4 regions of the Embleya sp. NPDC020886 genome follow, and region 4 is predicted to be linked to each of the others. Evidence: riboswitches for the same ligand, from Rfam matches in the RefSeq annotation. Region 4 holds a riboswitch; each other region holds the start of a gene.
The links. A riboswitch is a leader RNA that binds a small molecule or an ion and turns the genes downstream of it on or off. The one in region 4 is predicted to bind cobalamin.
Positions count from the first base shown of each region.

Region 1: it holds a riboswitch for cobalamin, as region 4 does, so the genes downstream of both, ACH4U8_RS41500 (ABC transporter substrate-binding protein) here and ACH4U8_RS16205 (ABC transporter substrate-binding protein) in region 4, are expected to answer to the same signal.
Region 2: it holds a riboswitch for cobalamin, as region 4 does, so the genes downstream of both, ACH4U8_RS26920 (cob(I)yrinic acid a,c-diamide adenosyltransferase) here and ACH4U8_RS16205 (ABC transporter substrate-binding protein) in region 4, are expected to answer to the same signal.
Region 3: it holds a riboswitch for cobalamin, as region 4 does, so the genes downstream of both, ACH4U8_RS29450 (flagellar hook-length control protein FliK) here and ACH4U8_RS16205 (ABC transporter substrate-binding protein) in region 4, are expected to answer to the same signal.

Region 1 is NZ_JBIRRX010000021.1:11,282-16,770, forward strand. It holds gene ACH4U8_RS41490 (ABC transporter ATP-binding protein) at 1-325, opposite strand, end outside; gene ACH4U8_RS41495 (FecCD family ABC transporter permease) at 322-1,404, opposite strand; gene ACH4U8_RS41500 (ABC transporter substrate-binding protein) at 1,401-2,372, opposite strand; cobalamin riboswitch at 2,480-2,705, opposite strand; partial or broken gene ACH4U8_RS41505 (DUF2975 domain-containing protein) at 2,847-2,963, shown strand; gene ACH4U8_RS41510 (hypothetical protein) at 3,006-3,725, opposite strand; gene ACH4U8_RS41515 (ABC transporter permease) at 3,806-5,489, opposite strand, start outside.
Region 2 is NZ_JBIRRX010000008.1:167,376-172,864, forward strand. It holds gene ACH4U8_RS26900 (ABC transporter permease) at 1-1,046, opposite strand, end outside; gene ACH4U8_RS26905 (ABC transporter ATP-binding protein) at 1,046-1,879, opposite strand; gene ACH4U8_RS26910 (DUF5708 family protein) at 2,166-2,378, shown strand; gene ACH4U8_RS26915 (Ig-like domain-containing protein) at 2,505-3,242, opposite strand; cobalamin riboswitch at 3,487-3,614, shown strand; gene ACH4U8_RS26920 (cob(I)yrinic acid a,c-diamide adenosyltransferase) at 3,675-4,265, shown strand; gene ACH4U8_RS26925 ((2Fe-2S)-binding protein) at 4,241-5,056, shown strand; gene ACH4U8_RS26930 (hypothetical protein) at 5,400-5,489, shown strand, end outside.
Region 3 is NZ_JBIRRX010000009.1:263,578-269,066, reverse strand. It holds gene ACH4U8_RS29455 (peptidase) at 1-1,090, shown strand, start outside; gene ACH4U8_RS29450 (flagellar hook-length control protein FliK) at 1,192-1,722, opposite strand; cobalamin riboswitch at 1,848-1,991, opposite strand; gene ACH4U8_RS29445 (LodA/GoxA family CTQ-dependent oxidase) at 2,282-4,288, shown strand; gene ACH4U8_RS29440 (FAD-dependent monooxygenase) at 4,389-5,489, shown strand, end outside.
Region 4 is NZ_JBIRRX010000004.1:253,744-259,232, forward strand. It holds gene ACH4U8_RS16190 (hypothetical protein) at 1-186, opposite strand, end outside; gene ACH4U8_RS16195 (ABC transporter ATP-binding protein) at 277-1,050, opposite strand; gene ACH4U8_RS16200 (FecCD family ABC transporter permease) at 1,047-2,201, opposite strand; gene ACH4U8_RS16205 (ABC transporter substrate-binding protein) at 2,198-3,187, opposite strand; cobalamin riboswitch at 3,343-3,582, opposite strand; gene ACH4U8_RS16210 (DeoR/GlpR family DNA-binding transcription regulator) at 3,668-4,471, opposite strand; gene galT (galactose-1-phosphate uridylyltransferase) at 4,644-5,489, shown strand, end outside.

The sequences.
Region 1 (5,489 bases), on a different contig from region 4:
GCGTGCGCCCCAGGTCGATGACCTGGCGGGCCGTCAGCGGCAGCGCGGTGTCGGCCTGCTGTTCCATGAAGGCCACCCGGCGCGCGCGTCGGCGGGCCGTGAGGCTGTACAGGTCGTCGCCGTCGAGGAGGACTCGGCCCGTCTGCGGCCGGCGCAGCCCGGCCAGGGCCCGCAGCAGCGTCGTCTTGCCGGCGCCGTTCGGCCCGAGCAGGCCCGTCACCCGACCGAGGGCGAAGCCGACCGTCACGTCCGTCAACAACGTGGCGCCGTCGACGCGCACGCCGACGTTTTCGGCGGCCGGCGCCGCCGGGTTCACGACGATCACGGCCGACTCCCCCCGGCCGACCTGCCGGCCGCCTGGCGCCACAACAACCATGCGAAGAACGGCGCTCCGAGCCCGGCGGTGACGACGCCGACGGGGATCTCCTGCTCCGGGAGCACCGAGCGCGCCACGATGTCGCTGCCCACGAGCAGCGACGCGCCCACGAGCGCGGACATGGGCAGCAGGAGGGCATGGCGCGGGCCGCACACCAGGCGGACGACGTGCGGCACGACCAGACCCACGAACCCGATGACGCCGGTATTGGCGACCAGACATGCGGTCACCAGCGCCGCCGCGGCGATCAGGGCCCAGCGGGTGCGTTCGACGTGCACACCGACGGAACGGGCCGCGGTCTCGCCGAACGCGAACGCGTCGAGGTCCCGGGCGGCCGCGACCATCGCCACCGTGCCGAGGACGGCCACCACGACCAGGAAGACGGCCGTGTTCCACCGCACCCCGGCCACCGAGCCCAGCGTCCACTCCATGACGCCGCGGACGGCGTTGCGGTCGCCGAGGACGAGCACGACGAACGAGGTGTACGCGCCGCACAACTGCCCCACCGCGATGCCGGCCAGCACGGTCCGCGAGGCCGGCAGGGTCCGGCTGTGCGCACCGGCGAGGGTCAGCACGACCAGGACGGCGAGCAGGGCACCGACGAAGGCGGCGGCCGGGAGCGCGCCGATCACCGCGGTGCCGGAGACTCCGACACCGAGGACGATCACGGTGACCGCGCCGACGGCGGCGCCGTTGGAGATCCCGAGCAGGTAGGGGTCGGCCAGGTCGTTGCCGGTCAGGGTCTGCAACACCGCGCCGCACACCGCGAGTCCCGCGCCCGTCGCGGCGGCCCCCAGGACGCGCGGCAGCCGCAGTTGCCAGATGATCCGGTCGTCCAGCGCCGTGACGTCGGAGCCACCGAGACCGAGTCGGCGCAGCACCACGTCGGCCACGACGTGCGGCGGCTCGTGGACCGATCCCACGGCGAGGCCGAGCAGCACGGTGGACAACAGCAGTACGGCGGCGACGGCCAGGGCCACCGCCGCACGGCTCGCGCCCGCGAGCCGTGCGGCGGGACGATCCGTCACGGACGCGGGGTCAGGTTGCCCAGGCCGGCCGAGACCCGGACGGCACCGTCGGCGAGCAGCACGCCGGGGGTCGACTCGGAGAACGGCACGACCACGTACGCACGGCGCTGCACTGCTTTGAGCTTGTTCAGCACGGGGTCGTGTTCGAGATAGTCGATCTTGGACTGTGCGGTGTCCCAACCGGCGTCCGCGAGCACGATGGCGTCCGGGTCCGCCGCGACCACCTGCTCCCAACTCGTGGTCTTCCAGCCACCGGCCAGCGTGTCGAAGACGTTGCGGGCGCCGACGGCGTCGAGCACGAGCTGGGGTCCGCCGTGGCCCGCGCCGACGTACGGGGTCTTGGTACCCGAGTCGTACCAGAGCACGTTCAGGCCCTTGCCCGCCGACTTGGCCGTGACTTCGGCAAGTTGCCGCTTCTGCGCATCCCGGATGGCGGCGGCGCGCGGTGCGACACCGAACACCTCGGCGACATCGCCCAGTTCGTCCCACACCGTCTGGAAGGACGCCGACGCCTGCTGCTTGCTGTCGGCGCACCCCAACGGCGACAGGTAGGTGGTGATGCCCTGGGAACCCAGTTCGTCCCGCGTGCCCGCCACCTTGTCGGTGAAGGCGCTGGAGTAGGAGGCGTAGAGGAAATCCGGGCGCGCCGCGAGGAGTTTCTCCTTGGACGGGTACTTCTCGGAGAGCACCGGGACGGTGTCGTAGGCCGCCTTCCATCGCGCCGGGACCGCGTCGTCGAGGTACGCCGTCCCGGCCATCCGGGTCTGTAGATCGAGAGCCAGGGCGACTTCGGTGGCGCCCTGGTTGAGGGTGACCAACCGGGCCGGCGGTGACGTCACGGTGGTGGTGACGCCGCACCTGCTCACGCTCACCGGCGTCGAGTGGCTGCTCCCGGCCGCCGCGGCGGGCTTGTCGGCCTCGGGGGCACCCGTGCACGCGCCGAGCGCGCCGACGAGCAGGATCGCCACGGCAGCGAGTCCGGAGCGCGTGGAACGCGGGGCGCGCGCCGGAGGTATGAAACGTTCGAATCGAAACGGGCGCAGGGCAGCGCGGGGCATGTGTTCTCCAACCCTCGTGGAACATGTCGCGCCGTGGCCGGTCTCCTGGCTTCCGCATCGACGTTCCGCAGCCGGCCTTCCCGGTTGGCTCGTTCCCGATCCACCCAGTGACCCCGACCGCTGTGGGAGCGGTCGGCGAGGGCCGCAGGACTCCGCGGCTACAGTGGCGAGGGCCGCGCCGGCATTCGACCGGCTTCCCGTACACCACGGCGGCGATAGGCTACCAAACCGCTCGTCGTGCCTCGTCGGCGCTCACGCCCACCGACGCCGGCCGGGTCCTCTCGGGACCGGCAACCCTCTCCGCGCCTGGACCCACGGGTGGAACAACGGGTGGAGACGCGGATGGATCCGAAGGTGGGTCCCTGCGGCGGAGGTCGCCTACGGGGCATGGCCGTCCTGGGGGTTGCGCTCGTCGGGCTCGTGCTGCGGATGCTGCTTGCCCAGGCCGTCGCGCGCGACGTCCAAGCGGCCCGGATGCGGGCCGAGTCGGAGGAGGTGATACTCCCCCATCCGGCGCATCGGCCGGAGCCGCACGGGGCGGCGCTACCGCGTGTGGAGGATGTCCGCCTCGCCGGACGTGGCATGCACCCGCACCCGGTGCGGTGCGGCCGGATCCCGGGCCACGTCGACCTTGACCGAGCCGTGCTCGCTGCTCGCGTCCGTCGCGTAGGCGGTGCCGGCCGGCAGCCGGACCCGGGCGTTGTCGCCTTCGGCGTCGACTCGATCGGGCGGCGCGGCGAAGGACAGGTCCACCGCGTCCCGGTCGGCCCGGGCGACGACCGTACGCGTGGTCAACCGCTCGCCGCGGATGCCGCCTTGTGCCGTCCGCGCGTCCAGATCGCCGGACAGGCCGGTCAGCGTGACCTGCCCCGAGGTGGTGCCGACCCGGACCGCGAGCCCCGGCGGCACGCTCACCTCGTAGGAGACCTGCGCGCTGCCGCTCACGGTGTGCCGCAGCGTGAGCGTGCCCTCGGCCGACATGTGTTCGGTTGCGGGTTCCGCGGTGCCGAAATGCTTGATCTCGGTGACCCGCACCGACCCGGGCCCGCCCTGAACCACCTGCACCCGACCCGCTCCGCCGACGATCACGAGCCGGGTGAGCGGCGCGTCGATGGTGTACTGCGCCCGGCGGGTGGTTGCCTGAGACGGCGAGTCCGGTTCGGCACACGCGGATCCGCCCAGCAGGAGGCCGGTGAGCACGCACAGGCGCACCGGGCGACCGAGTGCGCGGCCGGCGAAAGATGGTGAACGCTTGGGCCACATGGGAGTTCCCGTCCTGATCGGAGTCGGCGAGCACGAGCTCGTGGGCACGAGTGCGGCGGCGGACCGGACTCGGCGTCGCACTACTGTGCCCCGATCGCGGTGAGGACCGGGATCCGTGCCGCCCGGCGTGCGGGGAGCAGCGCCGCGAGCACACCCACCACTGCGGATCCGGCTGCGATCACGGCGAGCGTCGACCACGGGACGGCGAGCACCTCCAGGCCCTGATCGGCCAGTCCGCGCCGGGCGGTCACTCCCCAGCCGACGCCCAGCAGCAGTCCCAGGAGCGTGCCGTACGCCGACAGTGCCACCGATTCGGCCCGGACCATGCGCCGGATCTGCCCGCGCGAGGTGCCGATCGCCCGCAACAGGCCCATCTCCCGGGTGCGTTCGAGCACCGAGAGGGTGAGCGTGTTGACCACGCCCAGGGCGGCGATCAGGATCGCCAACCCGAGCAGCGCGTAGACCAGGTCGAGCACCCCGTCGATTCCGGCCCGGATCACGTTCTTGTACTCCTCCCGGTCGCGGGCCGCGGCCTGGGGGAACGGTGCCAGGGCCCGGGCCAGGCTCGCCTTCAGCGCGGCTCGCTCGGTGCCCGGCGCGGCGTCGACGAAGATCATCGCCTCCTGCGCGCCCGGCGCGATCCGGGCCGGCGTGTCCAGGTCGGTCAGCGGTGCGTCCCGACGGCCGATCGACCGACCCGCCGGGTCCGGCGCCCGCAGCGCACCGACCGTCACGGTGGCCTCGGCGCCGGCGGGGCCGCGCAGACGCACCGGGCTGCCGACGGACAGCCGCAGGCCGGCCGCGTATCCGGCGCCCAGGCTGATCGTGCCCGGAGGCGGCGCCGGCAGCAGCACGCCGGTCGGCGACCGCTGCCGCAGGACCGCGGGCAGGTCCGGATCGGCGCCCTGTACCCACGCGTTTCGGGATCCGCCGTCGGTTACCACCTCGACCCGGGCCTCGCGCAGCCGGATCACCCGGCCCACACCCGGCGCCCGGCGGACGGCCTCGACCACCTCCGCGGTCAGCGGGGCGTCGCCCTTGCTGCTCTGAACCGTGATGTCGGACCCGAGGGTGCGATCGATCCGGGCATCCATTGACGCACTCGCGGACGCGGCGACCACCGCGGTGGCCGAGGTACGTCGGGGGTCCCGCACCAGGTTCTCCCGCCCGAGTCGATCGATGCCGGCGCCGCGCCGGCCGGTGAGCCGCGCGAGCACCGGGATCACCGTGCGCACCAGCAGCGGGCCGAGCACGATCACGGCCACCAGGCTCAGTACGACCCCCACGATCGCGAGCGCCCCGCCGACCAGGGCCGCCAGGACGCCGGCCGCGCCGATCCCCGCGCCGATCACGGTGCGCCGCCGGGCGGGACGGGTGGTCGCGGGACCCGCCGCCTCGCGCAGCGCCGCCATCGGCGCGACCCGGCTCGCCCGGGCGGCGGGCACGGCGGCGGCGAGCAGGGTGCCCAGTACGCCGACCAGGTAGGCCGCGATCGGCGTGCGGGCGGTGATCGCCAACGGGGCGTCGGCCGGGCCCACGCCCGCGCCGCCGATCGCCTCACGCACCAGCGCGGCCAGGCCGATACCCGTGGCCAGGCCCAGGGTCGAGCCGATCGCGGCGAGCAGCAGCGCCTCGACCAGGACCGAGCGACGGACCTGGCCACGGCTGGCGCCCAGCGCTCGCAGCAGCCCCAGCTCTCGGGTGCGGCGGGCGACAAGCATGGAGAGCGTGTTGACGATCAGAAAGCCGGCCACCAGCAGCGAG
Region 2 (5,489 bases), on a different contig from region 4:
ATGTCCGAGGCGACCAGCCGGTGGAAGAGCACCCGGCCGGCCGCCGGCCCGGTGAACCAGGCCACGCCCGCCGCCAGGACGGTCACCAGGAACGTCTCGCCGAGCAACATCCGGCGCAACTGGCGGGGCGTGGCGCCGATCGCGCGCATCAGCGCGAACTCGCGCCGGCGCTGCTGCACGGACAGCCCGATGGTGCCGGCCACCACGAACACCGCGACCGAGACCGCCAGGCCGCCGAAGACGCCGGCGAGCGAGATCAGGTCGGACTTGTTCGCCAGGATCTCGGGGTGCTCGACCGCGCCGCGATCGTCACCGGCCAGGATCCGGACGTGATGGTCGTGCAGTGCCCCGGCGACCCGCTTGCGCAGCGCGCCGAGATCGCTACCCGGGGCGGCCACGATCGCGATGTCGGCGACGGTGCAGGCGGGCGTCGCGAGCCGGTCCGCCTGCGCCGCCGCGAAGAACACGCCGGCCTGCGAGACGGTACGCGCGGCCCGGGCGATGCCGCTGACCCGGTACGCGCTCGCGCCGCCGTGCGCGGCGATCTCGACCCGATCGCCCACGGCCACCCCCGCGCGGCGCGCGAGCGTACTGTCCAGCACCACCTCGTCGGCCCCGACCGGCGCGGTGCCCTGCGCGAGCAGGTACGGCGTCAGGGCCGCGGAATCCCACGCGTGGCCCTGCGCCCCGTGGTTGCCGGCGGGGCCGATCAGCGCGGTCTCGAAGGTCTGTTCGCCGACCGCCGCCCGCACCCCCTCCAACGCCCGCACCCGAGCCACGAGCCCCACGGGCAACGGGGTGCGCTCGGCCAGTGCGAAGTCCCGCTCGCGGTCGCCGGAACCGTCGCGCGGACCGGTGAAGGTGGGATCGCCGATCACCAACAGCGAAGCCTGCGCCAGGCGTTGCGGCGGCGCGTTGTTGCGGACCCCGGTTTCGAGCAGCCCGCCACAGGCCATCACCACGGTCGCGCCGAAGCACAGCGCGATGAAGGTGGCCACGAAGCCACCGGCCCGAAAGCGCAGCGTGCGCAGGGCGAGCCCCCACATCAGCGGACCCTGCCGATCGGCCCGGGTCGGCCCGGCCCCGGCACGTCCGCGAACGCGCCCAGGTGGGTCATCCGCTCGGCGATGGTGTCCGCCGTCGGCGCGCTCACCCGGTCCGCGATCCGGCCGTCGGCCAGGAAGACCACGTGGTCGGCATAGGAGGCGGCGACCGGGTCGTGCGTGACCATCACGACGGTTTGGCCGTCGATCCGTACGGATTCCCGGAGCAGGCCGAGCACCTCGGCCGCGGTCCGGGTGTCCAGCGCACCGGTCGGCTCGTCCGCGAACAGCACGGCGGGCCTCACGACGAGCGCGCGAGCGATCGCGACCCGCTGCTGCTGGCCGCCGGACAACTCGTGCGGTCGGTGTCGGGCCCGGTCGGTAAGGCCCACGTGCGCGATCACCTCGGCGACACGCCGGCGGTCGGCGCGTTTGCCCGCGAACCGCATCGGCAGCGTGATGTTCTGTTCCACGGTGAGCGTGGGCAGCAGGTTGAACGCCTGGAAGACGAAGCCGATGCGTTCCCGGCGGAGCTTGGTCAGCGCGTTCTCGTTCAACTCGGCGAGGTCCTGGCCGGCCACCGTGACCGTGCCCGACGTGGGTCGGTCCAGACCGGCCGCGCAGTGCAGGAAGGTGCTCTTGCCGGAGCCGGACGGGCCCATCACGGCGGTGAACGAGCCCTGCCCGAACGTGATGTCGACCCCGTCGAGGGCGGCGACCGACGCGGAGCCCCGGCCGTGGACCTTGCGCACCGCGTCGAGCCGGACGGCCGGCGGGCCGGCGCCCTCCCACTCGGCCGGCGCCGTGTACCACTCGTGTGTCGGTTGCCCGCCCACGTCGATTCTCCCGCCGATCCGGCCGCCACCCCGTGTACGGCACCGGGTCCAACGCTAGGAGCGCGAATCGCCCCTGCCCATGGGGTCGGCCACCGTCCGAGGGTGGGGCCGGCCCCACCTGTGCCCCCGGCGGGCCGGGTCCGCCGAAGCCGCTCGCGGGCCGGAAATCGGGCCCCGCCTGGGCCGAAGTGTGTACGCCGGGTCGTCCTCGCGGAGGGCGTGCCGGCCCCGGCCCCGGACCTAGCCTCGTAGGCATGTCCGCAGGTCGAGTGGAGGAGGGAAGAACATGACGAAGGCACGCGGTTCGTTGACGGCCGGCCTGGCGAGCGCGCTGGTGGGCGCGGCCCTGAAGCTGTTCGCGGACGACGTCGACACACCCGTGATCGCGCTCGGGAAGATCGGCGTCGTGCTGCTGATCGTCGGCATCGCCGAAGTGCTGTACGGGCTCTACCGGTTGACCCGCGAGGCCGGGGAGGCCCGGGAGGCCCGAAAGCCCTGACCGGGTGCGCCGAGCGCGGCGAACGGCCCGGTGATCGGGTCCCGACTGCTTCCCGGTCGCTTCCCGATCGCTTCAGTGATCGGTTCGGTGACCGGCCCGGCAATCGGCCCGCCGATCACCACCCGTTCAGCGCACCTGCCGCCGCCCCGGCCGACGGTGCGCCACCCAACCCAGGATGCCCGCGCCGAGCAACGCCGAGCCCAGGAAGGCCGACAGCAACAGTCCGCCGCCCGAATCGTGCCCGCCCTGCCGCGTCACGGCCGCCGGCGCCCGCAGTTCGTCGACGCCGCGATGCACGCCGAGCCGGCCCGTCCTCGGCTCGACCGCCCGTTCCGCCGCTCCCGGATCGGCCGCCACGTCGATCCGCACGGTCGCGGTGGCCTGGCGGCCGAGCCGGTCGACGATCGTGTAGTGGAAGCCGTCGCGCCCGGCGAAGCCCGGCCCCGGCGTGTAGCGCAACACGGCCTCCGTCGTGCCCTCGTCCGGAGCGCCCTCGACGTCGAGGACCAGACCGTGCTCGGGATTGGTGTGCGACACCAGGGCCAGCCCCTCACCGGTGTCGCCGGCCAGCACCGGGACGTCCACCGACTGCCCGGCGCGAGTGCCGACCCGATCCGTGACGGCCCGCGGCGCGGCCGGCATCGGCGCTCCGAACCCGCCGTTCGGCCGTACCCGGTCGACACGCGAGCCCGGAGCGGAGTCGCCGGCCGGGCCGGCGACCACGGGCGGCAGCGACGGGATGGGCACCACGGCAACGGCGGGGCACCCGGCGCCCACACCGAACAACACCGCGCAACACACGAGCACCACACCGACTCGACGCATCCGGACGGCCGGTTCGGGTGTTCCGGAAACCGTGGCCACACAATCCTCCGGCACTCTGGTCCGGACACGGCCGGATCTGGGATGGGTCGGCCGGCGCCCGCCGGATCCGATGCCGGCCGAGGGAGCCGCTCTCGAACCCCGATCCTGTGCGCAGTGCCCACCGGTTCGCGACGCGGCACGCGGAGCGGCGGCGAGCTTCACCCACAAGCGTGGACCGACCGGGCCCGACAGTGGACCCGGCCCGGCGCGCGTGTCATGGTGGGAGGCGCTATGCGACGGCGGTACGAGGAAGTCGGTGTGAATCCGACGCGGTCCCGCCACTGTGATCGGGGAGCGACTCCCACACCGGCCACGACCCCGCGACGGGGTGGGAAGGCCGGGAGGAGCGAAGAGCCGAGAGCCAGGAGACTCACGTCGTCGCCACCTCACCAACCGGGGCGGATTTCCCCGAGAGAGGCCGGTGCTGCCGCCATGTCCTTGGTACTGAGCCGGATCTACACCCGTACCGGCGATGCCGGTACCACCGCGCTGGGCGACAACTCCCGGACGTGCAAGACCGATCCGAGGTTGGCGGCCTACGCCGACACGGACGAGACCAACGCGGCGATCGGGGTCGTGCTCGCGCTCGGCGACCCGGAGCCGCAGACCCGTGCGGTGTTGGCCCAACTGCAACACGACCTGTTCGACGTCGGCGCGGACCTGTGCGCGCCGATCGCCGAAGGCGACACCCGGCTGCGGATCACCGAGGCCGACGTGGCCCGGCTGGAGGAGCACTGCGACGCGTTCAACGCGGAACTCCCCACGCTGCGCTCGTTCGTCCTGCCCGGCGGCAGCCCTGCCGCGGCCCTGCTGCACGTGGCCCGCACCGCGGCCCGGCGCGCCGAACGTTCGACCTGGGCGCTGATCGAGGCGGACGAACCGGCGGCGGGTGGGTCCGCGACGGTGAACCCGCTCACCGCGCGCTACCTCAACCGGCTGTCCGACCTGCTGTTCGTGCTCGCCCGACGGGCCGACGCGGGTGGCGCGGGTGATCTGCTGTGGCGTCCGGGCGACAACCGCTGAGCGGTTCGGCGGCACGGCCCGGGGTCGGCGACGCGATGGCCCGAGTCGCCGAGGTGGGGCCCTACTTCGTGCTGCGGACCGGAGCGATCGCCGACGGCGCGGGCTTTCGGCCGTTGGTCGAGTTGTACGACCGCGCCGCGCCCGACGCGTGGGCGGCCCGGGTGGAGTACGTGCGGGGCCGGTTGCGCACCGACGAGCCGCGGGTCGCCGCGTCGATCCTGTACCTGGGCGTGGCCTCGCGGTTGTGGTCGGTGGCGCTCGGCGCGGCGGTGCTCGGTCGGGTCGTGCCGGACCTGGACCCGGTCCGGACGCACTGGCGCTTCCCGGCGAGCGGTGCGATCGAACTGTGGGCGCCGGATCCGATCCCGACGCCGGTGCTCGCAAACCGGGCCGGGATCGACCGGGTGTACGCCGCGGTGATGACCGCGCACCTGGTGCCGCTGGCCCGGGCCACTCGGGCGGTGGTGCCGATCGCGGAGCGCCTGCTGGCCGGCAACGCCGCGTCGGCGCTGGTGGGTGCGGCCCGGGTGCTGCACCGGCACCCGGCGCCGGACGAGCCGGAGCTCGTGACGACGACCCGGTCGTTCGCCGACGGTCTGTTGGCCACGGGCCTGCTGCGAGGGAGTGGGCTGCACGGCGCCCTGGGCGCGTTCCGGCGCACCACGTGCTGCCTGTACTACCGGATTCCCGGCGGCGGTACGTGCGGCGACTGCGTCTTCCATGACAAGCCGCCGCAACCGACCCGGGTCCGGATCGGGTCGTCGGCGCGCGGGCGTGACGGCGCACACTGACCGCGTACGATCGCCCGCTCGGCCCCCGGGACGCGCTCCGGATCCGGCCGAGCGGGTGATCCATCGGACACGCCGCCGCGCATCCGGGTGACATTCCCGGATCTGCGGCGCGGACTTTCCTAGCCTCGTCCCGGAGACACCGATTCCGGCATCGACGCACCGAACGCCGGGACCGTGTCCTCGGTCCTGCCGGGTCTGCGCCCCCGGCAGGATCGGGGAGACGGCCCCGGCCGTCGAAGGGCCGCCGAGGACGAATGACCGGCCGTTCGCCGGGCAGACGCAGGGCGCGCGGTCCTCGGCGATGACGCGAGGACATCGAGACCGTGAAGAGGAGTACGCACCGATGAGTACCCCAGGCCGAGAGCCCGGCGGCAGGTCCGCGTCGCGCGAGCCCGACGAGATCGCCGTCGACCCGACCGTGCCACCGCCCGCC
Region 3 (5,489 bases), on a different contig from region 4:
GCTCACCCGCCCCGGCCGGAGGATCTCCGCCCTCTTCGGCGGTCTGCTCCTCGCCGCCGCGACCGCCGTCGTACCCGCGACCGCGGGCGCCGCCCCCACGCCGGCCGACCGGTCGGCAACCGCTTCGCTCCCGGCCGGCAATCGCACTCAGGCCGCAGCCGGCTGGCTGGCCCGGCAACTCGTGGACGGCGAGCGCTTCGAGGCCACCTTCGACGGGGTGACCTACCCCGACCAGGGGCTGACCATCGACGCGGTGCTGGCGTTCGCCGCCGCCGGGGTGGCCGAGCAGAACGGTGCCAAGGCCACCGCGTGGCTGGCCCGTCCGGAGATCCTGTCCGGCTACATCGGCGACGGCACCACCAACGCCTACGCCGGCGCCACCGCCAAGGTGCTGCTCGCGGCCGAAGTGCGCGGGACGAACCCTGGCAACTTCGGCGGCGTGGACCTGCCGACCCGGCTGCGCGCGCTGCAACAACCCTCGGGCCGGTTCACCGACACCTCGCCGTGGGGCGACTACAGCAACGCTTTCAGCCAGTCGCTCGCTCTGCTCGCCCTGGACCGCACACCCGCCGGCGCACCGACCGCAGCGGTCGACTTCCTGGCCGGCGCGCACTGCGCCGACGGCGGTTTCCCGCTGAACTTCGGCCTCGCGACGTGCACCGCCGACGCCGACTCGACCGCGATGAGCGTGCAGGCGCTGGCCGCCACGGGCCGCCACCAGGAGGCCGCCGCCGGACTGAACTGGCTGGTCGCGCACCAGCTTTCCGACGGCGGCTTCGCCACGCCGGGCGCCGTCACGTCCAACGCCAACAGCACCGGCCTGGCCGGGCAGGCGCTGCTCTCCTCGTGGCGGGTGCTGCCGGGGCTGACCGCGCGGCAGTTCCTCGGCGGGCGTCAGGTGGGTTGCTCGGGCCCGCCCGCCACGCGAGGCGCGATCGCGTACGACGCGACCGGGTTCGACCCGGCCACCGCCACCCGGGCCACCGCCCAGGCGGTATTGGGCCTGGCCGGCACCGGCTTCGCCGACCTGACCGCCGCCGGGGCCCGGCCGGGCGCGCCGGCCCTGCACTGCCCGTCGTCCGCGTCCTGACCAGGATTCGCAACACCCGCGTCGCCGCTCGCCGATCCGGGCGGGCGACGACGCGGGGCCCGGGGCACCGAGTGCCCCGGGTGGGCCGGAGTTCGATCGACCTACCGCGAAGGGGCCACTCGCGGCGGCGGGTTGGTCGACGCGGTCCGGTCCTTGGCGAAGGACCAACCCTCGAAGCTGCCCGGCGGGGGCTTGCGGTTGGACGCACCCCACGAGCTGTACGTCCAGGTGCCGTTGTTCGGCGCGTGCCAGTAGGACCAATAGGCGTTGGCCGGCGGCGTGTTCAGGCAGGGTTCGGTGGCCGGGCCGGGCTTGTTCTCGATCCGACAGATGAACGCCTCGCCCCAGCGGGCGGTACCGGCTGTCTCGAATCCGGCGTTCTTGAGCGCGGCCAGTCCGGTGGCCTGGTCACCCGGCGCGCAACGCACGATCGTGGCACCGCCGAGTTCCTGGAAGTCGACGATCACGGTCACGCCGTCGTTGCTCGGGCAGACCCCGGCGCTGCCCTTGGTGGTGTCCACGGCGTACGCGCTCGGCGCCGCCGCGGTGACCTGCGCGGTGGCGGGCAGCACCAACAGGGCCAATGCGCCGACCAGTCGGCCGATACGCCCCTTGTTCCGGAAAAGCTTCACGGACGGATTCCCTTCGTGCGGTGGACGCGGGCGCGGACGGCGGGAACGACGAGTCCCGGCATCCGGCCGAAGGCAGGCATCGGCCGCGGAATCCGGGCTTCAGCGTGCAGTCCACGACACCTGGAGCCTTCGAGATCGAGCAACCCAGGCATTCCGACTCGTGGCGACCTGTCGATCACCACCCACGGTTGCGGGACAGCGCCGGATTTCGACCGGCTTCCCCTGGGCTTCGAACATGCAGTTGTGGCAAGTCGATCCGTACGGATCGCGGTGCGCCGACGAACCTGTCGGCGTCCGGAGCGTATGAGAGAGCGCACCCTGCGGACAACCGTCGACCCACGGTCCCCACCGTGCCGTTCGTCACCCGGACGGCGGATCCGAGGTCGGCGGCGCAGAGCCGATCGGGCGCACCGGGCCGGCCGGGGTCCGCCGGAAGGTGTCACCCGACTGGGTCTTGCGTTCGGCGATCGTGGTTGGACAGCGTGGAGTTGCGCGCGTACCCGGCGTGTGATCGCACGTCGGAACCAGCACACCCCGGATGGGCCCCTGGGGCCCGGCGGTGTGGGCGGACGAGAGCAACGGGAGTGCTGTGAGCGATCGGGACGGCAACAGGCGAACGGACGACCGCATCGTCCGAGTACGCATCCATCCGGCCATCGGCATTGCGCGCGTGGGCAACAGCACGCGCCCGGACGGCTGGTACTACGGACCCGAAACCCCCGACCCGGAGCCCACCCCACCGGGCTTCACCAAGGACGCGGACGGCGCGATCAAGCGCCAGGCGGCCCGATTCCGGCTGTACGGCCACGCCGCCGACGGGCACGTGGTGCGCGAGGTGACGGTCGCCGACCCGGGCACCCGGATCACCTGGGGCGTACACGTGGCCAATCGCAAGGCCGCGTGGTACCAGTTCCAGCTCCCGCTGGACATCCCGGACTCGCGGGATCCGGCGGCCAGGCCGTCCGCGCGGCGCAATCCGAGCGTCACCGATCGCCGGTCGCTGGTGATCGATCCCGGCCGCAAGACGCTGAACGCCACGCCCGGTGGGCGGGTGCCGTTCACCGGCGGCCGTTTCCTGGGTCGGGTCGACGTCCCGCTGGGCGAGATGCGCACGGACGAGCACGGCCGACTGGTGGTGCTCGGCGGGCTCGGCGCCGCCGGCTCGCCCGATCACACGCCGCCGGCCTCGGTAACGAACAACGACGGTTGGTACGACGACATTTCCGATGGGCCGGTGACCGCGTCGGTCACCATCGACGGCGTCTCGGTGCCGGTGGATCCGGCCTGGGTGGTGGTCGCGCCACCCAACTTCGCGCCGGACCTGCGCACCGTACGCACCCTCTACGACCTGCTCTTCGACGTGTTCGTCGGCACCGGCCAACTGCCGTTCCCGGCCCGGGTCTCGTTCGGCGAGCACATCGAACCGATCCTGCGCCGGTTCTGCGAACTCCAGTGGGTCAACGCCGGGTTCGCGGCCAAATTCGGCTGGGCCGGTCCGGAGTACTTCCTCGCCCCCGAGGCGTTGCGCCGGTTGTCCAGTCCGGCGATCGAGCATCGCGAGGTGCGCCGGCAGGTGTACACCGCGCTGCGCGACTACAACCGCGACGACAAGTCGCCGATGCCGTGGCCCTGGCTCTACGGCGACGGCATGGCCAGTGTGCCTCGGACGGTGCGCCAGTACATGACACTGTCGCCGACCCAGGACCGGCTGCTGCTGGCCTGGTCGCAGGGGAACTTCGACGCGTCGCCGTTCGCCGGCTACCCGCACCGCGTGGAGGACGCGCCGCCGGCCGCGCAACCGGGGCTGCTGGATCGGGCCGCGTTGGACTTCTGCGTCGCGGACGCGTTCCATCCCGGGATCGAGGTGACCTGGCCGATCCGGCACGCGACGATGTTCGCCGAGCCGTTCCGGATCAGGGCGCGGCCCGAGGGCGATCCCGATCCGGACTACGGCAACACGCTCACCCCGGACAAGGCGCTGGCCCCCGACGGCCCGCTGTACGCGCAGGGACCGGGTGACCTCAGTCGATGGATGGCGGTGCCCTGGCAGACCGACACGGCGGGCTGCCGCGCGGGCTACGAGTCGCAGGCCGGACTCGGGCCGCGTTACGACCCGTACGTACCGACGTTCTGGCCCGCACGGGTGCCCAACCACGTGCTCAAACAAAGCGACTACGAGAAGGTCAACCGGCCGGACAGTGGCGGTTCGAGCGATCGCGAGGCCGCGTTCACGCACCGCGCGGTGTGGTTGCGCGGACTGACCGGGACCACGCCCGAGGCGCAGCGCCGACAGATGATCGACGGCTGGTACAAGCTCGGCATCGTCGAAGTGCGGCCCTACACGGTCGGCGACGGCCGCTTCCCGGCCCGCATGCAGGTCGAGTCGCCGCCGCAACCGCCGTTCGACCAGGCCCGGGACGCCAACAACCTGGTGAACGTGCACGTCCCGGAACCGGCCCCCGACGAGCCGGTGATCCGCGATGTCGCCGAGGCCACGGGGCAACACGCAGCGGACGTCACGGTGGGCTACGTCGACAACATCGATCCCTACCTGGATTCGCAGTGACGGGAGCCGCATCCGCGTGGCGGCACGGACCTGCCCGCGAACGGCGTGGCGGTGGAGGTGCCGTGCGGGTGAGCGGCGTCGGCTCGTGCGGACTTCGCCCGTGACCGGGGTCGGGGCGCCGCCGGCCCGGCGGCGGTACGACGTCGTGGTCGCCGGTGGCGGGCCGGCCGGCGCCGCGGCGGCGATCACGCTGGCACGTGCGGGTCGTTCGGTGCTGCTCGCCGACGCGGGTGGCGGGCCGCCGGCGATCGGCGAGGCGCTGCCGGGGGCGGCCCGGGTGCTGCTGGCCGACCTGGGGGTCGGCGAGCACGTACCCGGGGCGGGCCATCTGCCCTGCTACGCCACGCTGTCCGTGTGGGGGTCGCCGCAGCCGGTCACGGTCTCCGCGATCGACGACCCGAACGGGCCCGGCCGGCACCTGGATCGCCCGCTGTTCGACCGCCGCCTGCGCGACGGCGCCCGGGCGGCCGGTGCCGAGGTGGCCGAGCGCACCCCGGTCGGCGCGCCGATGCGCCGGCCGGACGGCACCTGGTCGGTGCCGCTGGGTCGGCCCGACCGGCGCGAAGTGGTGTGCTGCGACTGGGTCGTCGACGCGACCGGGCGCCGAGCGGCGGTCGCGACCGGAAGCGGCGGCGCCCGCCGGCACACCCACGACGCCCTGGTCGCGCTGCACCTGACCCTGGTCGATCCCACCGCGTGCGACGCCGACGCGAGTACGGTGGTCGAATCCGGGCCGGACGGCTGGTGGTACACCGCGCTGGTGCCCGGCAATCGGCGCCTGGTGGCCTACTTCACCGACGCCGATCTGCCCACCGCGCGAGCGGGTGACTCGGCCGGCTTCCGGGCCCGCCTCGCCGAAACGACCGAGATCGGCCGACGACTGGCCGGGTGGCCCCTGCCGTCGCCCGTACTCCCGCGCCGGGCCCCCGCACACGGCGCCCACCTGGACCGGGTCTGCGGCCCGGGCTGGATCGCCGCGGGCGACGCCGCAACCGCCTTCGACCCGGTGTCCGCCCAGGGCATCCTCACCGCCCTGTACACCGGCCTCACCGCCGGTCAAACCGTCGACGCACATCTCGCAGGCCACCGGGACGCGCCCGACACCTACCAAGCCCGCCTCGCCGACCTACGCCACGCCTACCACCGCAACCACCACCACGCCTACACAGCCGAACAACGCTGGCCCCACACCCCCTTCTGG
Region 4 (5,489 bases):
GAGTCGGTCCTCGTACCAGTCACGGCACGCCTGGTTGGCGCAGGATTCGGTGGCGCCGCCGAATCCGATCAGCACGAACAGGTCGGTCATCGCAAGCACGACGAACGCGAACAGGCCGACGACGAACACCGCCGCACGGGCGAAGCCGTCGCCGTTGCCGGCCGGGCCGGGAGGCGTGTAGGTCATGCGGGTCACGCTAGGCGGCGGGTCCGACGCGGGCATCCGTACAAGTACTCACTTGCGCGTCCCATCGGCCGCCTCCCGGCGTTCGCAGCCCTACAACACCACCACCAACGGCGTCCCCGTCCGAGGATGCGTCCGGATCTCCGTCTCGATCCGGTAGACCCGCTCGATGGTGCGCGCCGTCAAGACCTCCGCCGGCGTGCCGCTCGCCACCGGTCGGCCGTCGGCCAGCAGGCAGACCCGATCGCAGAACATCGCCGCCAGGTTGAGGTCGTGCAGCGCCACCAGCACGCTCACGCCCAGTCGACGGACCAACCGCAACAACCCGAGCTGGTGGTGGATGTCGAGATGGTTGGTCGGCTCGTCCATCACCAACAACCCCGGCTGCTGCACCAACGCCCGTGCCACCAGCGCCCGTTGCCGTTCGCCGCCGGAGAGCGACGCGAACGCCCGCTCGGTCAGGCCGTCGAGTTCGAGCAATTCGACCGCCGCCGTCACGATCGCCCGGTCGCCCGCGTCGTCGGGGTCGAGCAGGCCCTTGTGCGCGGAGCGGCCCATCGCGACCACGTCCCGCACGGTCAGTGGGAAGTCGGTCGGCATGTCCTGGAGCACGGTGCCGATCCGCCGGGCGGCCCAGCGCGCCGAATGTGTCCATACGTCCTCGTCGTCCAGGAGCACCCGACCCGAGGTCGGTCGGTTCACCCGGTAGACGCTGCGCAGCAGGGTCGACTTGCCGCTGCCGTTGGGGCCGAGCAGGCCGAACACCTCGCCCGGTGCCACGGTCAACGACACCGCGTCCACCAGCTTTCGGCCGCCGACCGCGAAGCCGACCTCGTCCAGGACCAACCGCGCGGCGAGGCCGCTCATCGTGCCCCCGCTTCCCGGCGCGCGTCCCGGCGCAACAACCAGACGAAGAACGGCCCGCCGACCAGCGAGGTCACAATGCCCACCGGCAACTCCTGGGGAGCGAGCACCGTACGCGCCACCAGATCCGCGCAGATCGCGAACACCGCACCCAGCAGCGCGGCGACCGGCAACGCCCGCCGGTGATCGGCCCCGACCAGCAGCCGCACCACGTGCGGCAACATCAGGCCGACGAAGCCGATCACCCCGCTGACCGCCACCACGACCCCGGTGAGCACCGCCGCGAGCAGGAACATCCCCTGCCGGAACCGCTGGACGTCCAGACCCAGTGCGGCGGCGCTCTCCTCCCCGGCCAGCAGCAGGTTGAGGTTGCGCGCCTGGAGCAGCAGTACGACCAGGCCGATCGCGAGCGCCAGGGCCGGTACCAGCAGCAGCGTCCAGCGGGCCGAGCCGAACCCGCCCAGCGTCCAGAACAGCACCTGGGCGGCGAGTTGCGGATCCGGCGAGGTCAGGACGAGCAGGCTGGTCAGCGAGGACAACACGGCGCTGACCGCGACCCCGGCCAGGACCAGCCGCACGGCGGTGACCCGGCCACCGGAGCGGGCCACCGAGAACACCACGAGCAGGGTGATCAGCCCGCCGGCGAACGCGGCCGCGTTGAGGGTGAGCGCGCCGAGCGACAGGCCGCCGACCGAGGCCACGCCCCAGCGCATCACCAGCACCGCGCCGGTGGCCGCGCCGGAGGAGACACCGAGCACGTCCGGCCCGGCCAGCGGGTTGCGCACGATCGCCTGGATCACCATGCCCACCACCGCCAGCGTCGCGCCGACGACGGCCGCGAGCAGCACCCTGGGCAGCCGGGTGTCGGCGATGATCAGGTCGTGGGCGCGGCTCCAGGACGGTTGCACCCACGCGTCCCCGCCGATGCGATGCGCGAGGATGCGCCAGGTCTCCGACCACGGCACCGGCACCGAGCCCACCAGCAACCCGGCCGTCGCCGCCGCGAACAGCGCCACGAGCAGCACGCCGACCACCAGCGACAGCCGTACCCGGCCGCCCGGCACGTCGGCCGGCCGGCCCCGGTCCGGCGCCGCCGCGCCCTCCCCACGGAGCACCGCGATCCGGGCCGCCGTCGGGTCCCGATCGATCGTCATGACCGGTCGGGGTGGAGCTGCTTCGCGAGTTCCTCGACCGCGTCCACCGAGCGCGGCCCCGGCTGGGCGACGGACAGCGAGATCACCGGGAAGGCGTTCGCCCGCAGCGCGGGTACGTCGGCGAGCACCGGAGTGGCCCTGAGCGTGGTGATCTTGGCCTCCGCCGACGGCGTCACGTAGTCGTAGATCAGCACCACGTCCGGTTTGCGTTCGGCGACCTGCTCCCAGGAGACCTTGGTCCAGCGCTCGTTCAGGTCGGCGAACACGTTGCGGCCGCCGGCGCGGGTGATGATCTCGTTGAGCATCGAGTTGCCGCCGGTGGTCTGCGCCGCGTCGGCGCCGGAGTTGTACACGAAGACCTTGACCGGTGCGGCGCCCGCGAGCCGCGCGGTGACCGCGTCCAGCCGCCCGCGCAGTGCGGCGACGGAGCCTTCGGCGCGCTCGGACACGCCGAAGATGCCGCCGATGGAGCGCAGTTCGCCGTAGAGCTGTTCGAAGGTGACCGGTGCCTTGGCGCAGCCCTCGGGATTGAGGTGGGTCTTGATGTTCAGTTCGCCGAGTCGGGCGCGGGTGTGGCCGGACGACTCGGAGAAGCCGTCGGGGTAGCCCGAGTAGACGAAGTCGGGCGTGGCTTCGAGCAGTTTCTCCAGCGAGGGTTGCGCGTCGGCGAGCACCGGGATGCGCCCGTACGCCTCCCGGTATCTGTCGCCGATGGTGCGGCCCTTGAGGTACGCGGTGCCCACCATCTTGTCGGCCAGGCCCAGTTCGAGCATCAGCTCGGTGGCGTTGGAGGTGAGCGTGGCGGCGCGCTGCGGCGGCCGGTCGTAGGTCGTGCTCACACCGCAGTTGTCGGTGTCGGTGTACGGCTTGTACGCGGTGGGTGCGGGGGCGCTCGCCTTCTTGTCCTGCACCGCCCCGCCGCACGCGGTCGCGAACAGTGCGAGCGCGGCGACCGCCGCGGCCCACGAGTGTCGGCTGCGGCCCATCGGTGTCCGCGTTCGTATCGGCGTCGGCATCGTCGAAGCTCTCCCTTGCGAGTCCTCGTCGGGGGAACTCGGGAGGGAGGGAGCGCGGCGGCGGACACCGCTCGGCGCCGTCGTCCGACGAACCCGCCCGCGAGGTCCCGGAAGTCCGCGTGCGCGAGGCGAACGCGGGCGACGGCAGGTCTTCGGACTCGTGGGCGGGTTCCGCGGGCCACGGGTGTGTGACCGGGTCGTCCTACCGGTCGCCGCTTCCCGGATCCCGTTTCACCGGGCCCAGTGCTGATGGCGACTTTCGTTCCCACTTACCGCTGCGGGGCAGTTCCGGATTCGCACCGGATTCCCTCTTGCGACACCCGGAATCGGTCGAAGCCGGGTGAACCGTTCGCAAGGGCAGCCTAACCACGGGCGCCGCGGCGGCCGAGCGAGGGTGCTTTTTCGGCTGCCGCTCGGGCGACTTCGGCTGCCGCCCGACGACTTCGGCCGCTACTGGGCGACCAGGATCTCCAACCCGGCGTCGCGCAGCGCGTCGAGCGTGTCCCGGTCGGCCGGGCCGCTGGTGATCAGCAGGTCGATGTCCGCCAGCGGGCACACCTCGGCGAGTTCGATCCGGCCCAGCTTCGAGCCGTCGGCGACCACGACCCGACGCCCGGCGGCCCGCAACATCGCCCGCTTGGCCTCGGCCTCGGGCAGGTTCACGTTGGTGATGCCACCCGTGGGGTGCACGCCGTTGCAGCCGAGGAAGACCGTGTCCGCGTGGATGCGCTCCAGGATGTGGTCACCGAGCGGATTGATCAGCGAGTGCTGCAACGGACGCAGCGTGCCGCCGGTGACCACGACGGAGAACCGGGGGATGGCCCGCTCCAGCTCCAGCGCGATGGTCAGCCCGTTGGTGAACACCACGAGGTCGCGCAGGTCGCCGCGGTCCACCAGGGCGCGGGCCACGAACGTGGTGGTGGTGCCCACGTCCAGGACCACGCTCTCGGACGGCGACACCAGCGCCGCGGCGGCCCGCCCGATCAGCGTCTTCGCGGGCGACGCCGAGGTCAGCGCCTCCTCGAAGGACGGCTCGACCCGGGGATCGCGGCCGGTGAACATCGCACCGCCGCGGACCCGGCGCAGCCGGCCCTGGCGCTCCAACACCTCCAGGTCGGCCCGGACCGTCACCCGCGAGATGCCGAACGCCTCGGCCAGGTCGGTGACCTTGGCGAAGCCGCGGTCCGCGATCGTCGCGGCCATCCGGGCGCGGCGGCCCTCGGCGGGCAGACCGTCGGTGTCGTCGTCAGGCATGGGCAGCATCTTGCGGACACCTTCCGAAACTTGTCAAACCGCAGCCGGGGCCGCCGATATGACGATGCGATTCGACGGGATTGGCAGGCATCTCGGGGTCTCAGGACTTTCCCAGAGTCTTCTCATCGCTTTCTCATTGACAAGTTTTGGAAAGCTTCGCAAAATTGGAGACATGAAGAAGACTCAGGCCGTCATGGCCGACGGTCGCGAGATCGTCTACTACGACACGCGGGACGACGCGGTCCGCACCGCCGTCGACCCGCGAGATCTCGCGCCCGTGGTGAGCGGGTCCGAGATGCGCTACGACCGACTGCTCGACGAATGGGTCGTGGTCGCCTCGCATCGGCAGACCCGGACCCACCTGCCCGCCGCCGACGCGTGCCCGCTGTGTCCGTCCACGCCCGAGCGGGCCACCGAGGTCGCCGAGGCCGACTACGAGGTGGTCGTCTTCGAGAACCGCTTCCCGTCGATGTCCGGCTCGTCGGTGTCCGGGCCCGGCGCGGCCGACCGGCCCGAACCCGGCTGGGACCGCGACCCGTTCCCGCGCCGGCCGTCCGGCGGACGGTGCGAGGTGGTGTGCTTCACCCCCGAACACGACGCGTCCTTCAAGGATCTCACCCCCGAGCGCGCGCGCCTGGTGCTGGACGCCTGGACCGATCGCACCGCCGAGTTGTCCGCGCTGCCCGGCGTCGAGCAGGTGTACTGCTTCGAGAACCGCGGTCGGGAGATCGGCGTCACGCTGCCGCACTCGCACGGGCAGATCTACGCCTACCCGTTCGTCACGCCGCGCACGGCCACCATGGTCGCGAGCACGGCCGCACACCGGCACCGCACCGGCCGCAACCTGTTCGAGGACGTGCTCGCCGCGGAGCGGGCGGACGGGTCGCGGATCGTGGCCGAGGGCGAGCACTGGACCGCGTTCGTGCCCGCCGCCGCGCGGTGGCCGTACGAGGTGCACCTGTATCCGAACCGCCGGGTGCCGGACCTGCTCGCGCTGGAGGAGGCCGCGCGCGCCGAG